3 regions of the Janthinobacterium sp. TPC_1 genome follow, and region 1 is predicted to be linked to each of the others. Evidence: predicted binding sites of a transcription regulator. Region 1 holds the regulator's gene; each other region holds the start of a gene.
The links. The regulator FNR, encoded in region 1, switches genes on or off when oxygen is low (the NO sensors DNR and NnrR bind a similar motif). The targets are predictions, from matches to a motif close to TTGATNNNNATCAA.
Positions count from the first base shown of each region.

Region 1 (7,087 bases):
AGCGACTGGCCCGCCACGCGCACCATGGTCAGATACTTGCGCTGTTCCGTATCGAGCTTGGTATTTCCCAGCAGATACACCATGCCCAGCACGGCATTGAGGGGCGTGCGGATTTCATGGCTCATGTTGGCCACGAAATCGCTCTTCGCGCGGTTGGCCGCCTCGGCCCGGTCGCGCTCCTGTTCCAGCTCCGCCGCGCGCGCTTCGAGCTCCTGCTGCAGCCGGTCGCGTTCGCTCATCAGGCCGTTGAAGGCTTCCGTCAGCTGGCCGATCTCGTCGCGCTGCTGCACGGGTACGGGGGTGAAGCGGCTGCCGCTGGTGCGCAGCGCCTGCAGGGTATCGCGCAGGCGCACCAGGGGCGACAGCAGGCGCACGGTAACCCAGCCCAGCACTGCTGCCGCGGCCAGCAGCGAGGCGAGGATGCTCCACAGCACCAGCCGGTACAGCACGCCATCGAACGGTTCGAAGGCGTCGTCGATGGGCAGCGAGGCGGCCAGCAGCCAGTTCACCGATTTCAGGCGCTTGAAGCTGTTGACGGCCGTAATGCCGCGGCTGTTGGTGCTGACCATGCTGCCTTCGCCATCGTCCTTCAGCAGCTGGGTCGTCGTCAGGTTGGCGTTCGGCAGGCGCGGCTGCAGCAAGCGGCTGGTGTCCGGGTGCAGCACGTAGCGCGGCACGGCGCCGCGCGTGAGGATGAAGTAATAGCCGCTCTTGCCGATCTTTTCCGAACGCAAACGGCCCAGCAGGTTGTCCTTGTACAGGCGCAATACGCCGATCACCACGCCGGCCACCTGGCCATCGGCGGCCAGCACGGGCGCCACCATCTGCACGATGGGCATGCCGCTCGATTTGCCCAGCATCGGTTCCGTGATCATGGGCTGGCGCGTGCGCAGGACGGTCTGGAAGTATTCGCGCTCGGCAACATTGATGCCGGCGCGCCCCGCCACTTCCGGCATGTCGGCCACGACGGCGCCATGCGCGTCGAGCACCAGCACGTCGTCGAACAGCACCAGCATCGAGCGGCGCGAATAGTATTGGCGCAACTGGGCGGGCTGGGCGATCAGTTCCGGCGGCTGCTGCCTGGCCGTCAGGGTGACGATCTGCAGCAGCATGGCCAGCTTGTCGTCGAGTTCGGCGGCGGTGCGGGTGATCAGGGACGACTGCTGGCTCAGCAGTACTCGGGTGAAATCGTCGCGCATGTGCTGCACCTGGATCATCGTGACCAGCGCGATCATGGCGATCGAGGTCAGGCTGGTGGCCAGCGCGACTTTTGCTTTGATGCCGAGAGGCTTCATGATTTCCTTTTCAGTACCGGGCGGCACAGGCGGCAGATAATGCTGTCAGGAATTTTCCTATCAATGCCCCAGCTTGGCAAGCGCCACCGCGCAAATTGCCTGCCCCGTACGGCCTTTTGACGATGTTGCCATATAATTAAAGTCGGAACGTCGTTTATTCAGCGAAATTGCGGTGAAATTGGCACACGGCAACCCTGTATGCAGTAAACTTGTTGTTGCATTTTCTAAAAGGTACCGACATGACTGAAGCGCTACTCACTCCAACCTTGCCCACCGTGAACGTGGAGGCGTTGCGTGCGCGATGCTCGACTTGCAGCATGCATCAATTGTGCCTGCCGATGGGCCTCGATGTGGGCGACATGGACAGACTGGACCAGATCATCGGCCGCCGCCGCAAGATCGTGCGCGGCGCCTCGCTGTTCCGCATCGGCGACTCGTTCCAGAACCTGTACGCGATCCGTCTGGGCCACTTCAAGACGTACCAGATCAATCCCGGCGGCGAAGAGCAGGTGACGGGTTTCCAGATGGCCGGCGAACTGCTGGGCATGGACGCCATCAGCGCCGACCGCCACCACTGTAATGCGGTGGCCCTGGAAGATAGTGAAGTGTGTGAAATCCCGTTTTCCAGCCTGGAACAATTGCTGGGCAACATGCCGACCCTGCTGCGCCATTTCCACCGCATGATGAGCCAGGAAATCACGCGCGAGCAAAGCGTGATGCTGTTGCTGGGCAATATGCAGGCGACGCAGCGTTTTGCCGCCTTCATCGTCAACCTGGCGTCGCGCTACGAGGCGCGCGGCTATTCGAGCAGCAAATTCCAGCTGCGCATGTCGCGCGAGGAAATCGGCAACTACCTGGGCCTGACCATCGAGAGCGTCAGCCGCTTATTGTCGAAATTCAAGAAGGAAGGCTGGCTGCGCGTCTCCAACCGCGAGATCGAGATCCTGCAGCCGGCGAAACTGAAGGCCATTACGGCCGGTACGGACGTCTGCAAATAACAGCACCGTCAAAACCTACTGCGCGTCGCGCTTTGCGGCCTGCGATGCTCGCTGTGCTATAGCACAGCTGTGCTTCTCAGCCACAAATCACTGCCGCTCGCTACGGTTTTCCCGGCACTGTACGTTATAGTTCTTCATCCGCATGCAGCGCGATGCTGCGCTGCAACGGCCAGGTCCAGATGCCGGACAGGCGCCACTCGCGCTTATCGTTTTCCACCAGCACCTGCCAGCGGCTGCGTTCGAGCATCGGCAGCGTCACGGAAAAATTGCCGGCCGCATCGGGCTGCACCAGCAGCTTGATATCCTTTTCCGGCAACGTCGCATGCGCCAGGTGCAGCTGCAGCGGACCCTGGTACGCCTTGCCGAAGCTGTGCACGGAACCGCTGAGGCGCGCTGCAGCGACGTCATACGACAGGCTGGTATCCATCGCCAGGTTGCTGGCGGCCGTGTCGCGCTTCAAATCCTGGTTGATGGCCTTGCCCTGCTTGTAATAATCGCCCACCACCAGCGCATCGGGTTGCGTAAACGCAATATAGCCCATGAAACTGCCGACGACCACGGACAGGCCGGGACCGATCATCAGCAGCCATGGCCAGCGGTGCTTGTACCACGGGGCAACGGGAGGTTGCAGTTTCAGACTGTCGGACATGCTATTTCTCCTGTTTAATCAGCCAGTCCCCATGCGGGAACCGGCCTTCCTGCAACTTCGTGGCGGCGGCGAGGGCACCCGGTCCCCGTCCGCCTTTCCTTGTTAACGTGGCACGATGAATACCGCGCTTTCACGCACATGCAGCGACGGGTCGTCCAGCGATTGCAATTCGATCGCAATCTTGTTCGAGCCTTTCTCGCCGACGCCGTGCGGCACGCGCAGGCGGATCGGCCAGCCCAGCGTTTCCGTTGGCTGCAAGGTCACTTCTTCGCGCGTCAGCAAGGTCAGGCCCGGCAAGCCGGATGCGCTGATTTTGAAATGCTGGCTTTGCTCCGAGGTGTTCATGATCTGCAGGCGGTAGACGTTTTCGATCATGCCGTCTTCCACTTCGCGTCCCATCGAACCGCGGTCGCGGATCACGTCCATCTTCAGCGGCGTGCGCAGGGCCAGCGAAGTACACACGGCGATGATGATCAGGGCCAGGATGGAAGTGTAGATCAAGACGCGCGGGCGCATGGCGCGCTGGCGTATCTGCTTCGAATTGAAGTTGTTTTCCATCGCATGGTCGGTACTGTAGCGTACCAGTCCCCGCGGCCGGTCGACCTTGTCCATCACGCTGTTGCAGGCATCGACGCAGGCGGCGCAGCCGATGCATTCATACTGCAGGCCGTTGCGGATATCGATGCCGGTCGGACACACCTGCACGCACAGGGTGCAGTCGATGCAATCGCCGAGCTTGTCGTTGTTGCCGGCCTTCTTGCTCATGGCGCCGCGTGGTTCGCCGCGCTTGGCATCGTAGGTGATGATCAGGGTGTCCTGGTCGAACATGGCGCTCTGGAAGCGCGCGTAGGGGCACATGTATTTGCACACCTGCTCGCGCAGCCAGCCCGCGTTGCCGTAGGTTGCCAGGCTGTAGAACAAGACCCAGAACCACTCCCAGGGACCGAAATTGAGCGTGGTCACCGCGTGCGCCAGTTCCTTGATCGGCGTGAAGTAGCCGACAAAGGTAAAGCCCGTCCACAGGGCGATGGCGCCCCATACCAGGTGCTTGGCCGTCTTCTTGAACGCCTTGCGCAGGGACGGACCCTGCTTGTCGAGGGCCATGCGCGCGCTGCGCGTGCCCTCGATGCGGCGTTCGACCCACAGGAAGATTTCCGTGTATACCGTTTGCGGGCAAGAGAACCCGCACCACACCCGCCCGGCAATGGCCGTGACGAGGAACAACAAATACGCACAGATGATCAGCAGGGCCGCCAGATAGATGAAATCCTGGGGCCACAGCACGACGCCGAAAATGTAGAACTTGCGCGTGGTCAAATCGAACAGCAGGGCTTGCCTGCCATTCCAGGTCAACCACGGCAAGCCGTAGAACGCGAGCTGGGTAAGCCATACGCATACCCATCGCCAGGTAGCGTAGCGTCCTTTGGCCTCGCGAGGGTAGATTTGCTCGCGGGCCGCATACATCTTGATGACTTGAGGTTCCATTACATCATTTCACGGGCGTCTGGGGATTCGACAGGCTCCAGACATACGCCGACAGCACGTGTACCTTGGATTCGCCGAGGAAATCGCTGAAGGCCGGCATGGTGTTGGAGCGACCCTTGCGCACGGTTTCCATGATGGTATCGGCGCTGCCGCCGTACAGCCAGATCTTGTCCGTCAGGTTAGGCGAACCGAGCATCTGGTTGCCCTTCGCATCGGCGCCGTGACAGGCCATGCAGGCGCCGAACTTGGCCTTGCCCAGCACGGATTTGACGGGATCCGAGGTGGAACCGGACAGGCTCAGCACGTAATGGGCCACGTTCTCGACATCCTTTTCGGAACCGAGCGCGGCGCCCATCGGCGGCATTTGCCCATTACGGCCGTGCATGATGGTGGTCTTGATGATGTCGGGATCGCCGCCATACAGCCAGTCCTTGTCCGTCAGGTTGGGGAAGCCCTTGTTGCCGCGCGCATCCGAACCGTGGCATTGCGCGCAGTAGGTCAGGAACAAACGCTGGCCGATGGCTTGCGCCTGCGGATCGGCGGCCACCGTCTTCAAGTCCTGGCTCAGGTACTTGTTGAACAGGGGACCGTAGTCGGCTTCCGCCTTTTTCAGCTCTTCCTCGTACTGGCCCGTGGATTTCCAGCCCAGGCTGCCGGCGTAGTTGCCCAGGCCCGGATACAGGAACAGGTAGGCCAGCGCGAAGACGATGGTGATGTAGAACAACCACATCCACCAGCGCGGCATCGGCGTATTGAGTTCCTTCAAGTCCTCGTCCCACACGTGGCCCGTGGTGCCGTCGGCGGGGGCGCCGGCGGCCACTTTCACTTTCGACTGCGAGTACAGCAGCACGCCGCAGCCGATGATGCCCAGCAGGGACAGCACGATGACGTAGATATTCCAGAAGCCATTGGTAAAGTCAGCCATGGTTATGCTCCTTCGCCAGGTTCATCTCGGCCTCGGCCGGATAGTCGAGCGCGTCGTCGGCGAACGGCAGGCGCGCCGCCGCGTCGAAGTCGCCATTGCTGCGGCTGAACGTCCACCACAGGATGCCCACGAACGTCGTAAAGGAAACCACCGTCATGACGCTGCTGGCGCTGTCAAACAGGTTTTCGATTGCCATGCTAATTCCTTGTTTTGATTAATGTACCGAGGCCCTGCAGATAGGCGACCAGGGCGTCTTCTTCCGTCTTGTCCTGCAGCTGCGCGGGGCCGGCGGCGATCTCTTCATCGCTGTACGGCTGGCCCAGGCGTTTCAGGGCGCGCATCTTCGGCATGATGTCGTCAGGCACCAGCTTGGTCTTCGCCAGCCAGGGGTAGGCCGGCATGTTCGACTCGGGCACCACGTCGCGCGGGTTGTTCAAGTGCGTGCGGTGCCATTCATCGCTGTAGCGGGCGCCCACGCGGGCCAGATCGGGCCCCGTGCGCTTGGAACCCCACTGGAACGGACGGTCGTAGACGAACTCGCCGGCGACCGAATAGTGGCCGTAGCGTTCCGTTTCCGCGCGCAGCGGGCGCACCATCTGCGAGTGGCAGTTGTAGCAGCCTTCGCGCACGTAGATGTCGCGGCCCGCCAGGCGCAGCGGCGAGTACGGCTTCAGGCCGGCGACCGGCTCCGTCGTGCTCTTCTGGAAGAACAGGGGAACGATCTCGACGGCGCCGCCGATGCTGATCACCACCGTGACCAGGGCGATCAGCAGCCAGGGGTTTCTCTCAATCCATGCATGTGAAAATTTCATTTGCTTATGCTCCTATCAGGCGTGCGCCGCGTTCAGTTCTGGAATGCGGGCGACGGGGAGTTTGCTGCCGCGCAAGGTCATCCAGGTGTTGTAGCCCATGATGCACATACCCGACAGGTACAGCAGGCCACCGGCCACGCGCACCACGTAGTACGGATACGTTGCTTTCACGCTCTCGACAAAGGTGTAGGTCAGGGTGCCGTCCGGATTGACCGCACGCCACATCAGGCCCTGCATCACGCCGGCGATCCACATTGCAGCGATGTACAGCACGATACCGATGGTGGCCACCCAGAAGTGCACGTCGACCAGACGCGTGCTGTGCATCTGCGTGCGGCCCGCCAGGCGTGGCAGCAGATAGTAGATCGAACCCATGGTGATGAAGCCCACCCAGCCCAGGGCGCCCGCATGCACGTGGGCAACGGTCCAGTCGGTGTAGTGCGACAGCGAGTTGATGGTCTTGATCGACATCATCGGACCTTCGAAGGTGGCGATGCCGTAGAACGACAGCGAAACGATCATGAATTTCAGGATCGGGTCGGTGCGCAGCTTGTGCCAGGCGCCCGACAGGGTCATGATGCCGTTGATCATGCCGCCCCAGCTTGGTGCCAGCAGGACCAGCGAGAAGACCATGCCGATCGATTGCGTCCAGTCAGGCAAGGCCGTGTAGTGCAGGTGATGCGGCCCCGCCCACATGTAGGTGAAGATCAGCGCCCAGAAGTGGACGATCGACAGACGGTACGAGTACACGGGGCGCTCGGCCTGTTTCGGGATGAAGTAGTAGACCATGCCCAGGTAGCCGGCGGTCAGGATGAAGCCCACCGCGTTATGGCCGTACCACCACTGGATCATGGCGTCCTGCACGCCCGCGTAGGCGGAATACGACTTGGTGAACGAGGCTGGCATGACGGCGCCATTGACCA
Region 1 covers NZ_CP195157.1:1,540,814-1,547,900, reverse strand. Annotated here, with positions in the region: gene ACQVLG_RS07515 (cache domain-containing protein) at 1-1,295, opposite strand, end outside; gene fnr (fumarate/nitrate reduction transcriptional regulator Fnr) at 1,535-2,293, shown strand; gene ACQVLG_RS07505 (FixH family protein) at 2,418-2,942, opposite strand; gene ccoG (cytochrome c oxidase accessory protein CcoG) at 3,045-4,427, opposite strand; gene ccoP (cytochrome-c oxidase, cbb3-type subunit III) at 4,432-5,352, opposite strand; gene ACQVLG_RS07490 (cbb3-type cytochrome oxidase subunit 3) at 5,345-5,548, opposite strand; gene ccoO (cytochrome-c oxidase, cbb3-type subunit II) at 5,550-6,164, opposite strand; partial or broken gene ccoN (cytochrome-c oxidase, cbb3-type subunit I) at 6,180-7,087, opposite strand, start outside.

Region 2 (7,087 bases), 2.6 Mb from region 1:
AGTTCTCGCCAGCAACTACCACTTCGGCACGGCCGATCGGCGTGCCATTGACCTTGATCACCAGCGGTTCGCCGGCCAGCATGTCGAGTTCGATCACGCTTTCCGGGCCGATGGCCATCAGTTCTTCCAGCGAAATGCGGGCCGAGCCCACTTCCAGGGTCAGGGTGACGGGAATCTTGCGCATCATCTGCGGAATGTCGCGCCGCGCGCGGCCGCTGGGCACGTCGGACACGTCGCCCTGGTCGATGATCATGTCATCGCCCAGGTCTTCCAGCAGGGTTTCGCTCTGGTTGGTATCGTTCATATTCATATTATTCGACATCTTCAAATGAGGTTAAACAGAGCTTGCCCTTGTGTTCGGAAACAGCAGCTGTAAATAAACGGGAGTCGTCCAGCATGACGTCAGTACGGCTCAGGCTGACGGGAATCACGTCGCCCACGCGCAGGTCGAACAAGGCGCCCAGTTGCATCTGCTTGCTGACGAGGCGGCCTTCCAGCGTCACTTGCAGGCGCGAAGCGAGCGGACGCACGCTGCCACGCAAGGCCTTCTTCGCTTGCGCGCGTTCGGGCAACAGGCCGCGCAGCACGTCGGCCATCAGGCGCTTGTCCAGCGAGAACCAGAAGTGGCCGCTCTGCCCTGCCTCGACGTCGCTGAGCGCCACGCTGACGATCCAGCTGCCGCGCGCCGGGTGCACGCCCGACTGCACGGCGAACTCGGCACTGGTGTCGATGCCGCTGCTTTTGCCCAGCGTTTGCAGATTCTTGTGGATACGGGTAAACAAGCTGTTCACCAACTGTTGTCCCAGCACCACAGCGAGGCGCTCCTCGGTGGCCGTCACGCGCACCTGCGCCGGATCGGGCAGCACGCCCTTGGCGCCGGCACTACCATAGCGATAGTTCAGCACGCTCAAGAGGATCTGCCGTTCGAGGGCAAAGCCCGTCTGGCTGGCCGGCGTGGAAAAACTCAGCCAGCGATTCACGCTGTCCTCGTTTTCCACGCGCGACAAATTCACGGCATCGATCTGGAAATTACCCCAGTAGCGACGGCTCATGGGCTGGCGCAAGGCCACTGCCAGGTCGTCGCGCAGCTGGGCGCCGAATACATGCAGCAAATGGACAGGACGTCCAAGCAGACAGGAATCGAGGACTTGATGGCGCGCAGCTTGATCTGTCTTGGTAATGATTGTCATGTAGTGGTCATGTCGGTATTGCGGTGGCAGAACAAATTATACGGATCGCCCGAAATTAAATACAGCATCATCTTGACCTTGCCTACCGGTATGCAAGCAAACGATTGCGCATCGTATCGCATGCTAGATGACTACGGTGCTGAACAATACATGAAAACGCCAAATATTGCCATGTATCAATATTCCTTGAGACAATCCTCTCTTTACTTTATAGTTGCCTGCGGGTAAGCTTATGGCGAGAAAATAGTGATTTGCAGTGCGCCATTCCCCTTACCTGATTCCGGTTTTTATGGCAGTTTCCAGTTTTATTATTGCCACCAGCAGAAACTCTTATCAGATAAATATTAGTTATCATGGCCATGTAAATCATGTCGGCGTGGGTTTGCTGGGTTTGTTTGAGTCTGCTTGAGCGGATGGTGTGGCAACTGATAAAACTGATGGGTCCTGCAACTCGGACCGGGCAGGATGGCATTGGATGTAATGCCTGCCGGAATGGCAACACCAGTAATTTCTGATTGATACGTCACCGCATATTGAAAGTAGAGGGCAAGATGAGCAACGAACTCGCAGGTCTGATCAAGGCCGATCTGGCAGCACTGAGCAATGACGCGCGCGCCCTGGGCGCCAGCATCGCGCCCGCCGCCCAGTTCGGCGCGCCGGAACAGTCCGGCTTCTCCTTTGCGCAAAGCATGAAAGACGCCATCGGCAAGGTCAACGGCGACGACCGCATGGCCGCGCAGAAAATGAGCGACGTCGACAGCGGCAAGAGCGACGACATGGTCGGCGCCATGCTGGCCAGCCAGGAAGCGAGCCTGTCCTTCTCCATGTTGATGCAAGTGCGCAACAAGGTCATGGGCGCCGTCGACGAACTCATCAAACTGCCTCTGTAATCTTCACGTCCTGATCCACGCCCAGCCTCCCAGCGAAAGTTACCCCAAGTGATTACCCCCATGAAGTCCGCATTTGCGCGCTGGCGCCTTGGCGCCCAGCCCGCCATCCCGCCCGCCCTGCTGAAAAACCTGGTTCCCATCGTCGTGCTGGCCATCGGCATCACCGCCATGGTGACCATGTATGCCTGGCGCGACCAGGCCAACTACAAGCCGGTGTTTGGCGCGCGCGAAAAAGTGGCCGTGACGGACATGATGGCCACCCTGGACGCCGAGCACATCCCCTACCGTTTGCATCCGGACAGCGGCCAGGTGCTGGTGCCCGACGCCATGCTGGGCAAGGTGCGCATGCTGCTGGCCTCGAAGGGCGTGACGGCGCAGCTGCCGGCCGGCCTGGAGCTGATGGACAAGAATGACCCGCTGGGCGTCTCCCAATTCGTGCAGGACGTGCGCTTCCGCCGCGGCCTGGAAGGCGAGTTGGCGCAAAGCATCATGACGATGGACGCGATCGCTTCGGCGCGCGTCCATCTGTCGATTGCCAAATCGACGTCGTTTGTCGCCAGCGACGGCGACAAATCGTCCGCCTCCGTGGTGGTGGCGCTGAAACCGGGCCGCACCCTGGCGCCGGAACAGATCGCCGCGATCATCAACATGGTGTCCGGCAGCGTCGCCAGCCTGGCGCCCACGCGCGTGAGCCTGGTCGACCAGGGCGGCAACCTGCTGTCCTCGCACGTCGACCTGACGGACGGTTTCGATGCCTCGGCCGCCGGCAATGAAGGCGCGAAACGTTTCCAGGATGAAATTCGCCGCAACGTCACGGGCTTGCTCGGCCCCGTCATCGGCGAAGACAACTTCAAGCTCAGCGTGACGGCCGCCGTGAACAACGACCGCGTGGACGAAACGCTGGAAAAATACGGCGAAGCTCCGAAAGTGACGAGCGAAGCGATGCGCGAAGAGCAGGAACGCAACCGCACCGTGGCCGGCATTCCCGGCAGCCTGTCGAACCGTCCGCCAGCGGCCGCCGTGCCGGCACCGGCCGACGCCGCCGGCGCCGCGCCCGCCGATGGAGCACCGAAGCCGTCCGACGACGGCACGGCCCGCAAGAACGCCACCACGCGCCAGTACGCGTACGACCGCAGCATCACGCAGATCAAGCGCAGCCGTGGCCGCCTGGAAAAACTCAGCGTCGCCGTGGTCCTCAACAGCGCCGCCGCACCGAACCCGAAAACGGGCTGGACCCCTGCCGAACTGGGCAATATTGAAAAAATGCTCAACAGCGGCCTGGGCATCAACGCCCAGCGCGGCGACAGCCTGAGCCTGACGGCGCTGGCCTTCCCGGCCAAGCCGCCCGTGGCGCAGTGGTGGGAAGAGCGCGACACCGTCGTCGATTTCAGCAGCTGGCTGCTGTACGCCCTGGGCGCCGTGCTCGGCTACTTCCTGATCCTGCGTCCGCTGCTGCGCCTGCTGACCACGCGCCTGGCGCCGCCGGCACTCAAACAGATCGATCCCGCCATGGCCCTGGCCGGCAGCAGCACGGCCGGCGCCACTGGCGCCACCGCCGCCGCCGGCGCGCCGGCCTTGGGCGTGAATGGCAGCCCGCTGGCGCTCGAAGGCGAAGCTGCCGCCGGCGGCAGCATGCCGGTCGTGCCGCTGCTGGAAAACTATGACTTGCCGCCACCCGGCTCGGCGGTCGACGTGATGGTCGACCACCTGAAAGTGCTGGCGGAAAAAGAACCCGAGCGTGTCGCCGAAGTCGTCAAACAATGGATGCAGAAAAATGGCCGAACTCAACAACAATAATTTCCCTGACGACGCAGATGTCGAGAACGTCAGCCTGAGCCCTGTGGAACAGGCTGCCATCGTGCTGCTGAGCATAGGCGAAGAACAGGCCGCCAATGTGCTGCGCTGCCTGTCGCGTGAAGAATTGCTGGAAGTCACGCAGGTGATGTCGCGCATGAGCGGCATCAAGGTCGAATCCGTGAAAACGGCCATGCAGACCTTCTTCGACGACTACCGCCAGCAAAGCGGCGTGCACGGCGCCTCGCGCAGCTACCTGAAGCGCTCGCTGGACATGGCGCTGGGCAGCGATATCGCGAACAGCGTGCTGAACAACATTTACGGCGACGCCATCCGTCCGAAAATGGCGCGCCTGCAATGGGCCTCGCCAAAATGGCTGGCCGAATACATCGTCAACGAGCACGTGCAGATGCAAGCCGTGTTCCTGGCCTTCCTGCCGCCCGCGCTGGCCGGCCAGATCCTCGATGCCCTGCCCGTCGAAGGCCGCGACCTGGTCTTGCTGAACCTGGCCCGCCTGGACGAGATCGACCGCGACCTGCTGGTCGAGCTCGACGAACTGGTGGGCCGCTGCCTGGGCACGCTCGACACGCAAAGCACCAGCGTGGAAGGCATCCGCCAGGCGGCAGAGATTCTCAACCGCATGCCGGGCAACCGTGCCGCGCTGGTCGAACTGCTGCGCGCGCACGACCCGGACGTCGTCTCGGAAATCGAACTGAGCATGTACGACTTCCTGATCCTGGCCACGCAGAGCGATGTCACGCTCACGCGCATCCTGGAAGACGTGCCGATGGAACAGTGGGCCATCGCCCTCAAGGGCGCGGAACCGTCGATCCGCGACGCCGTGCTGAAAACCATGCCGCGCCGCCAGGCGCAGAGCTTCGAAGACATGATGCGCCGTTCCGGCCCCGTGCCTTTGAGCCGCATCGAACAGACGCGCCAGGAAATCATGGCCACCGTCAAGGGCCTCGCCGATGCGGGCGAAATCGAAGTGCAACTGTTTGCCGAAGCGGTGATCGAATGAAACACTTCCGCTCGTATCGTTTCCCGCCCCTGTCGCAATTCATCGCCGCCGGCCAGCGCGCCGCCAGCGAGGACACGGACGGCCAGTGGCAGGCGTCCGTCTCGGAAGGCTTCGAGCAGGGCCAGCGCGACGGCTACGAAGTGGGCCTGGTGCAAGGCCAGCAGGACGGCTACGACGCCGGGCGCAGCGACGGCGTGGCGCAGGGCCGCGAAGAAGGCCGCAATGAAACCCTGGTGGCGCTGGACCGCCTGGCCCGCCCCGTCGACGCCATCCTGCGCGACCTGAAGAAAGTGCGCGCCGATTACCGCGAAGCGCAGCGCAAGGAAGTGGTCGACCTGGTGGCCAAGGTGGCGCGCCAGGTGATCCGCGCGGAACTGGCGCTGCAGCCGGTGCAATTGCTGGCCCTGGTCGACGAGACTCTGGCCTCGATGCCGCCCACGCGCGAGGAAATCGACGTTTTCCTCAATCCGGAAGAACTCAAACGCATCAGCGAACTCGATCCGAAGCGCGCCAAGCGCTGGAACCTGATCGCCGACGCGCGCCTCGACGCGGGCGAATGCCGCATCAAGGCGGGCGACAATGAAGTCGACGCCGGCTGCCATCAGCGCCTGTCGGCCTGCATGGAGCAAGTCAGCAGCCACCTGGCGCTGGCCGCCGAACACGCTGACCAGGGCGCGCCTGCATGATCGCCGACACGCTGCGCAGTTTCGAGATCGGCGATATCCCGGTCGCGACACCCACCGGCCGCCTGGTCGGCGCTTCCGGCCTGCTGCTGGAAAGCGCCGGCTGCCGCCTGCACACGGGCCAGCGTTGTCAAATTGAAACTGTCAGCGGCGAGTGGCTCGATGCGCAAGTCGTCGGCTTCCGCGAAAAACTGTCTTACCTGATGCCGTTCAAGAAGGCCACGGGCCTGACCACGGGCGCCAGGGTCCTGCCCCTGCCCGACAAGGCCAGCCTGCAGATCGGCCCCTCGTGGCTGGGCCGCATGGTGAATGGCCTGGGCGAGCCGATCGACGACCTGGGCCGCCTCGGCGGCGAACACATCCTGGAAGTCACGCCACCAAAAATCAATCCCCTGAAGAAACAACCGGTGGTCGAACCGCTGGACGTGGGCGTGCGGGCCATCAACAGCATGTTGACCTTGGGCAAGGGCCAGCGCGTGGGCCTGATGGCCGGTTCCGGCGTCGGCAAGAGCGTGCTGCTGGGCCTGATCACGCGCCAGACGGTGGCCGATGTCGTCGTCGTCGGCCTGATCGGCGAACGGGGCCGCGAAGTGCGCGAATTCGTCGAAAAGTCGCTCGGCGCCGAAGGCTTGAAAAAAGCCGTGCTGGTGATCGCACCGGCCGACGAATCGCCCTTGATGCGCATCATGGCCACCGAGCTGTGCCATTCCATCGCCGCGCACTACCGCGACCAGGGCAAGCACGTGCTGCTGCTGGTCGATTCGCTCACGCGCTATGCCATGGCCTTGCGCGAAGTGGCGCTGGCCCTGGGCGAGCCGCCGGCCACGCGCGGCTATCCGCCTTCCGTCTTTTCGAACCTGCCGCAACTGGTGGAAAGCGCCGGCAACGGCGCCCACCCGGACGGCAGCATGAGCGCCATCTACACGGTGCTGGCCGAAGGCGACGACCAGCAGGATCCCGTGGTCGACACGGCGCGCGCGATTCTCGACGGCCACATCGTGCTCACGCGCGAACTGGCCGAACGGGGCCACTACCCCGCCATCGACATCGCCGCCTCGATCAGCCGCTGCATGGCGCAGGTGATCACGCCCGAGCACATGCAGGCGGCGCGCGCGCTGAAGGCGTCGATGGCGCGCCACGCGCGCGTGCGCGACCTGATCCCGCTGGGCGCCTACGTGCCGGGCGCCGACCCGATCACCGACCGCGCCGTGCAGCTGCACGCGCCCATCGAAGCCTTCCTGTGCCAGGGCACCAAGGAAGAGGCGCCGATGGGGCCGTGCATCGAACAACTTGAACAGATCATGGCCTAGGAGCATATGTGAGCGACGCGCATACCATCCGCAATCTGACCACCCTGGTCGCCTGCGCAGCACCGAAGTGGAACGCCTGCAAGGCGAAATGGCGGCGCAGACGGCCGTGCGCGAGCGCTACCAGAAAAACCTGGAGCGCCTGACGGGCCTGTACACGGATAGCGGCCCCAGCGGCGCCCTGCCCCTGGCGCTGTCCGTC
Region 2 covers NZ_CP195157.1:4,146,461-4,153,547, reverse strand. Annotated here, with positions in the region: gene ACQVLG_RS20415 (FliM/FliN family flagellar motor switch protein) at 1-310, opposite strand, end outside; gene ACQVLG_RS20410 (FliM/FliN family flagellar motor switch protein) at 312-1,190, opposite strand; gene fliE (flagellar hook-basal body complex protein FliE) at 1,742-2,080, shown strand; gene fliF (flagellar basal-body MS-ring/collar protein FliF) at 2,141-3,877, shown strand; gene ACQVLG_RS20395 (flagellar motor switch protein FliG) at 3,855-4,895, shown strand; gene fliH (flagellar assembly protein FliH) at 4,892-5,581, shown strand; gene fliI (flagellar protein export ATPase FliI) at 5,578-6,888, shown strand; gene ACQVLG_RS20380 (flagellar export protein FliJ) at 6,956-7,087, shown strand, end outside.
Region 2: ACQVLG_RS20410 (FliM/FliN family flagellar motor switch protein) is a predicted target of FNR. The motif match lies at 1,357-1,370, and genes of this name have one in related genera.

Region 3 (7,087 bases), 1.6 Mb from region 1:
GCTGCACATAAAAAAAGGACTGGCCGGGCCAGTCCTTTTTTATTGGGCAAGCCCGCTTACGGCTCGATGGCGTCCAGCGCGGCCGGCTCCATTTCCCCGCTCACTTCCTGCAAGCCGCGCGCCAGGCTGGAGATGCTGGGGTTGTCGATGAAGACGCAGCGCTTGCCCGTGCGCTTGCAATAATCCTTCACGCGCCAGTAGGCGCTGTGGCTGATGCAGCCCGTCTGGCAAATCACCAGGTCGGCCGCCGCCAGGCTCGAATCGAGCAGGTTGGCATTGTCTTCCAGCCGCCGTCGTGGTGGGCGAACTGCGCGCCCACACGCTCGATCAGGGCGCGGTAGGTGGCGACATTGCCGCTGCGCCCGCCCACGCACAAGACGCTTTGATCGACGAGACGGATCGGCATTTTCAGCTTGCCGCCCGTCGGCACTTCCAGCTTGGCAGCCGGTGGCGGCACGGCGGCGGCCTGGCGCGGCTGGGCTTGTTTCAAGTCCGCAATTTGCTGGCGCAATTCCTTTTCGCGCTCATCCATCTGCGCCAGGCGTTCGACCAGGCGCGTGCGCGATTCCAGCGCGGGGACGGCGGCCTGCAATTGCGCCAGCTCAAGGCGCAAGCCGTCGATCAGGCTATCCTTGCCGATCGATTCGGCACGCGTGCGCAGCAGCAAGGCTTCCTGGCGTTCCAGTTCGCCCGTCTTTTCCATCAGCATGGCCTGGCTGCGCTGTTGCAGCTTGGCCAGTTCGTGCGCCAGGCGCGCATTTTCTTCCTGCAAGGCCGTAAAATTTGCCATGTCGGCGCGCACGCAGGCGCCGGCCTGGTGCTGGATCATGTGCAGGTCGCGGCACATCTGCTCTTCCAGTTCGGCGTCGCAGCGCGGGTGCGTCAGGCCGGCCCAGAAGGCGCCCGACACGTCGCCGTTGGCGACGGCCGTGCGCCACAGTTCGGCCACTTGTTCCGTGCTCTTGGCGCCGCGAAAGCGCAGGATCACGGGGGCGTAGCGGCGTTCGAGTTCCTTTTGCAGCGCTTCGGACAGGCGGTTGCGCGCGCCGCATTCCGTCACGGCGCCCACGTGCACTTCGTAGTCGTCGGCCAGCACGCGCCCGCCCGTCATCTTGCCCACCAGCTTGCGCAGGTAGCCCAATGGCAAGCCCACGCCCACCAGCGGGCAATGGCAGGTGTGCGACAGTTCCCACAGCCGGCGGCGGCGCGAAGCGAGCGCGGCCGTTTCCGTGCCGGCGTGGGCGCAATTGCTGATGACGGGCAGGGACTGGTCTTTGTCACACAGGCGATATCCTGTTGGGCGGTGGGAGTGTTGATGAGAAATTATTGCGGCAGGGGCGAGGCAGGGGGCCTGGCGCGCAGCAGGCGTGCCAGCCGCTCGAGCAGGGTGGCCTTCGGTGGCGCGGGGCGGTGCAGCGCCACCAGGGCGGCCCATTGCTGCGACAATTGCTGGCAGGTTGCTTGCAGCACGGGGCCCAGGCCGGGCGAGCTGGACAGTACTTGCAGATGGCGTTCGATGACACCGGCCAGTTTCTCGCAGGGACTGCCCGCATGGTAGTGCGACATCAGGTGCAGCACGGCCGACAACAGCAATTCAGGCTGCTGGCCTTGCGGGGAAGGAAACATCGGGGAAGGTCGGTCGTGCGCCATCAAACACTCCTGTACGGTGGTTTGGCTGGCTGCGCGCAAGGAGCGCGACTGGCTGGCGAGTGTGGTGACTGGCTGCCGTGCTGCTTCAGGCAGTCAGGATCAGCTTGTTCAATTGGGTGACGCGCAGGCGATAGATCTTGCCGCTGTGCTCAATCTCCACTTCGCGGCCCTGCTGCAGCAGCGCTTCGCTGGTGATGCGGCGTGCCGGCTGGGCCATGCTGACGGGCGGACGGACGTGGGCGGTAGCGGCATCCTGGATCAAGGCTGGTTTTGAGCTTTGCATGTTGGGCTTTCTTTATCTCAGTTGAGAATGATTCGTATTTGCATTATTGTTGAATGTGGCCCGAAAAGCAAGGCTTATTTGTGCCGGATGCAGGCTTTTTTTTGACTGCCGGGGAGGGGCGTGCCGTGTGCGGGGCGCGCGGTGGCGCCAGCGGGCTGCAGAAGGGGCGGACAGCAAAAAAGACCCGGCAAGGCGGTGCGCCTTGGCCGGGTCAAGCCTGTGCCAAGCTGGAAGGAATCGGTTGGCGTGAATCGGGTGGCGCTAAATCGTGGCCAGCAGTTGCGCCGAAGCGTCGGCGGCCGCTGCCGTATCGGCTTTCAGCTTGGCGGCGGCCAGCTGCTTGGCGCGCGAGCGCGAGGGCGGCAGGCGGCGCAGGGTTTTCAGGGCCTCCGGATCCTTGATGCCGATGGTGCGCTGATCGACCGAGATCAGGCCGATTTCATTGAAGGCGGACAAGGTGCGGCTCACTGTTTCCAGGGTCAGCCCCAGGTAGCTGCCGATTTCGTGGCGCGTCATGCGCAGGTTGAACAGCTTGCTCGAGTAGCCCATCTGCGCGAAGCGGTCGGCCAGCGAGACGAGGAAGCGCGCCACGCGGGCTTCGGCGCTGAGGGCGCCCAGCATGCCGATCATGGCTTGCTCGCGCACCAGTTCGCGGCTCATCACGCCATACATGACGTTTTCCAGTTCCAGGTGGACTCTGCCCAGGGCCGTGAGTTTCTTGAACGGCAGCAGGATCAGGTCGCAGTCGCAGTCGACAGGGCCACCGCTTCCGAGGAATAATGGCGCGAGTGGATGCCGTCGACGCCCAGCATGTCGCCTTTCATGGGGAAGCTGAGGACCTGCTCATTGCCGAATTCGTCGATGAGCACGGTTTTCAGGAAGCCCGAATTGACGATGTACAGGGTGTCGAACGGTTGCCCGATGGTGTGCACGCGCTGGCCCGTCTTGAATTGCACGTGCTGGAACAGCAGTTCGTCGGCGGCGATGGTACAAGCGCTGGAGATATGCAGCAGGTCGCACACCTCCTTCAGGTTCGACCATAGCCGGCCCTGGCGCTGGCGCCCCGCTTCCATCGGAGTGGCAGGGGGCAGCGATGGAGCGGCAGCGCGGGTTTCAGGCGTTTGCGTGGACAGCATGTTCATCTCCTGGTGACAGGTAGTTCAGAGTTGAATGACGGGGTGCACAGGGCGGCGGGCGGGCAAGGGCCGGCGGCGCGCGTCCAGGCAGGTAATGCTCAATTCGCTGAAGACTTGCTGTGTGATGAAATAACTTCCCAGCAACTTGATTACTGGTTTCAGTATGCCAACAACCGTATGCAATTAATATCAGCAGTGGCTGAATATGGCAGTAGGAGCTGTGGTAGATGAAGTAGGATTGTTCCTACAGTCGACGCGCGGGCGCGCGCCGTTGGACTTAGGTCTTGAAGGGGGAGAGCAGGCGGTGCGCGACGGCATACTGGACCATTTCAGACAGCGAGCTCATGCCCATCTTTTGCATGATGCGCGTCTTGTGCGTACTCACGGTCTTGACGCTCAGGTGCAGATTGTTGGCGATTTCCGTGATCGACTTGCCTGCCACCAGCAGGGAAAAGACTTCGAATTCGCGGTCCGACAACTGTTTATGCAGCAAGCTTTCATTCGGCATCATGATGTTGAGCACGAGTTGCTCCGCCACCTCGGCGCTGATGTAGGGACGGCCCGACGCCACCTTGTGGATGGCGCCCACCAGCTGGGTGCCCGCGCTTTCCTTGGTCAGATAGCCTTGCGCGCCGGCGCGGATGGCGCGCACCGCATATTGTTCTTCCTCGTGCATGGTGAGGATCAGGATGGCCAGCTTGGGTGCTTCGCTGCGGATTTGCCGGATCAGGTCGACACCGCTGCGGCCCGGCATCGACAGGTCGAGCAGCAACAGATCGAAGCCGCCCTGGCGCACGTGGTTGAGCACTTCGAAGCCGTCGATGGCTTCACCCACGATATCGATATCCGGTGCGCCGTCGAGGATGCGCTTCAATCCTTCACGCATGATGGTGTGGTCGTCGGCAATCACAATACGTATCATAGGCGGGCAATCTGGAAGCGTGTAGTCTGCTCTGGCCGTTTCGTGGCGGCCAATTGTTGAGAAGCGAGAAACATTGTCATTTTAACTGAAATGGCCGCGGATTTGCCTTTTTCTTAATGTGCAGGTGTGCAGGCCGCGGCGGCCCCATGGCCATGTGACCCCTTATTTCGTCGGGGGTTCCTTGATCAGCCTATGCACGAGCACCGGCAATTTCGAGTGCGACAGCACTTTATTGGTCACGCTGCCCAGCAGCAACTGACCCCAGCCGCTGCGGCCATGCGAGCCCATGAAGATCAGGTCGCATTGCTGCAATTGCGCCACTTCCACGATTTTCAGGGCCGGGCTGTCGGAAAAGGCCGTCAAGCCCGTCGCTTGCAGGCCCCGCTTGGCCGCCGCGTCGAGGATGGGCTGCCAGTGGTCGGCGCCCGCCTTGCGCATGGCGATGCGGTATTCCTCTTCGCTGGGATAGCTTGGTGGAATGATTTCGATGTACACCGGGTACTGGTATTCGGGCGCCACGTACACGGCAAGGATATCGGCGTGCATCTGTTCGGCAAAGGCAACGCCGGCACAGGCCGTCAAGTTGGAGACGGTGGAACCGTCCGTGGCGATCAGAATTTTCTTATACATGGCAGGTCCTTTGGCGGTGACTCAGCGCGCGCAACGCCTCTTATTGTAGACGGGGCGGCAGCATTGTATTCATGTAAAGACTTGATAATTATCAATACAACTGCACCTTCAGTATAGACAACATTGGCAGAAAGATCGTGTTTTACCTGCAACGATGTCCGTATGGCGCTGTTGCGCAGGCGCCCGGGAGCAGGATTTCTTGTGTCATGCGTGGTCTTGCACGCACGCCAATGGTAGTATTTCAAAATACAACAGCAGGAACACTTATTTCCTGACGGAAAAGCTCTTGTGGACAAGCTTTGCACCAGGAAGCGCGTTTTGAGATTTACCAACAGGGCGGCGCCCTGCTACACTCGCACCATCGCAGCGGTATTGCCTCAAATCATCTTAATCGAGACATTGTGGGTATCAGTCTGTAAAACGCACAGTTCAGGCGGAATTTTGACAAATTATGGAGAAGCAGGGATATGACCAACGCCGCTGATGATTTCGATGCATTATTCGATGAAGTATCTGCGCAAAGTGCGGCAGCGGCTCAGCCCGCACCTGCCGCCGCGCCCGCTCCCGCCGTGATTGCGGAGGACGATTTTGACGCCCTGTTCGACTCCGTGTCGGCCAGTGCCGCCGTGCCGGCGCCAGCCGCAGCGGCCGAGCGGCCGTCGCGGAAGCGGCGCCCGCGGCAGTTGCCGCGCCTGGCGAAGCGGCCGATCCCGTCGACCAGTCCGACAAGCCGATGTTCGAGCGCCTGGGCGGCATCGTGCGCCTGCTGCACGATTCGCTGCGCGAACTGGGCTACGACAAGGCGTTGACGGAAGCGTCGTCGCAGATCGTCGACGCGCAGGACCGCCTGGAATATGTCGCCACCCTGACGGAGCAGGCCGCCAACAAGGTCCTGAACACGCTCGACGAAGGCATGCCGGCGCAAGACGTGCTGTCGAAGAAGGCCAAGGACATGGACGGCCGCTGGACGGCGCTGTTCGACGGCAAGCTGAGCCTGGAAGAATTCAAGGCCCTGGCCGGCGATTCGCGCCAGTTCGCGCAAGCCGTTGCCGAGGCGACGGAAGCGGAAAAAGCCCGCTTGCTGGAAATCATGATGGCGCAGGACTTCCAGGACATCACGGGCCAGCTGATCAAAAAAGTGGTCAACATCACCAAGACGGTGGAAAACGAGCTGGCCCAGCTGTTGCGCGACAACGCGCCGGCCGAGGTGCGCGAAAAACTGGCGCAAAAGCCGGTGCCGCTGATGCAGGGCCCGTCCGTGCCGTCGGTGGCGCTGGACCAGGATAATGTAGACGACCTTCTTGCGGATTTGGGATTCTAATGGACGATATGCTCAAGGATTTCGTCGTTGAGGCGATGGATCTTGCGGTTAATGTAGAAGAGCACTTATTGCGCCTCGAGCGTGATCCTGACAACAAGGAAACACTGAATGCCGTGTTTCGTTCCTTCCACACCATCAAGGGTGGCGCCGGTTTCATGGGCTTGCCCGCGCTGGTGGCGGCCTGCCACCTGACGGAAAACCTGTTCGACGCCTTGCGCACGGGCGCCGCGCCCGTGACGCCGATCGCCATCGAGGCGGCGCTGCAGGCGTCCGGTTTCGTCGCCGACCAGCTGACGGAACTGGCCAATGGTTCTGCGCCGGAAAGCTTGCCGCCATGCCGGAAGAGCTGGAACACATCCTGACGAATGCCATCGAAGGCAAGGGCATGGATGCGCCTGCGCCAGCCGCCGCCGTGGTGGCGGAAGTGGCCGCGCCCGTTGCCGAGGCCGTGGCGGCGGCGCCTGCCGCTGCCGCTGCCGTTTCCACCGCCGGCGCCGATGGCCTGGACTGGGAAGGCATGTATAACGCCGTCGTGCCCGAGGGCAGCCGGGTCGCTGCCGCGCCGGTGTCCGCCGTCGCCGCTGCCCCTGCCGTCGTGGCCGCGGCTGCGCCCGCCGCTGCTGCCGCTGCCGCCAAGCCGGCCGCCAAGGCCTGGGATGGCGCGGAACGGCGCGAAGAGCGTCCGGAAGTGCGCCATGCCGCGCCCGTCAAGGAAGACAGCATCCGCGTCGACGCCGTCAAGCTCGACGCGCTGCTGGAAGTGGCCGGCGAATCCGTGCAGGCCGCCAACCAGGCTGCCGTGCTGCTCGAACGCTTGCTTCAATTCAAATTCGAAGGCCAGGCCGCCACCCTGATGGCGACCTTGGCGGAAACCCTGGAACGCGCTTCGCGCTACTCGACGGAACTGCAGCGGGCGACTTTGGCCACGCGCATGCAGCCCGTGGGCCGTCTGTTCCAGAAATTCCCGCGCCTGGTGCGCGAACTGGCCAAGGACCTGGGCAAGGATGTCGAACTGACCATCGAAGGCGCGGAGACGGAAGTCGACCGCGTGGTGGTCGACAGCCTGTACGACCCGCTCGTGCACATGCTGCGCAACTCGCTCGACCATGGCGTCGAATCGCCGGAAGCGCGCCTGGCTGCCGGCA
Region 3 covers NZ_CP195157.1:6,254,442-6,261,528, reverse strand. Annotated here, with positions in the region: gene ACQVLG_RS30380 (DUF2325 domain-containing protein) at 57-236, opposite strand; gene ACQVLG_RS30375 (DUF2325 domain-containing protein) at 233-1,153, opposite strand; gene ACQVLG_RS30370 (hypothetical protein) at 1,324-1,650, opposite strand; gene hemP (hemin uptake protein HemP) at 1,736-1,933, opposite strand; partial or broken gene ACQVLG_RS30360 (Crp/Fnr family transcriptional regulator) at 2,195-3,006, opposite strand; gene ACQVLG_RS30355 (response regulator) at 3,347-3,991, opposite strand; gene ACQVLG_RS30350 (universal stress protein) at 4,154-4,621, opposite strand; partial or broken gene ACQVLG_RS30345 (protein phosphatase CheZ) at 5,089-5,942, shown strand; partial or broken gene ACQVLG_RS30340 (chemotaxis protein CheA) at 5,942-7,087, shown strand, end outside.
Region 3: ACQVLG_RS30350 (universal stress protein) is a predicted target of FNR. The motif match lies at 4,703-4,716, and genes of this name have one in related genera.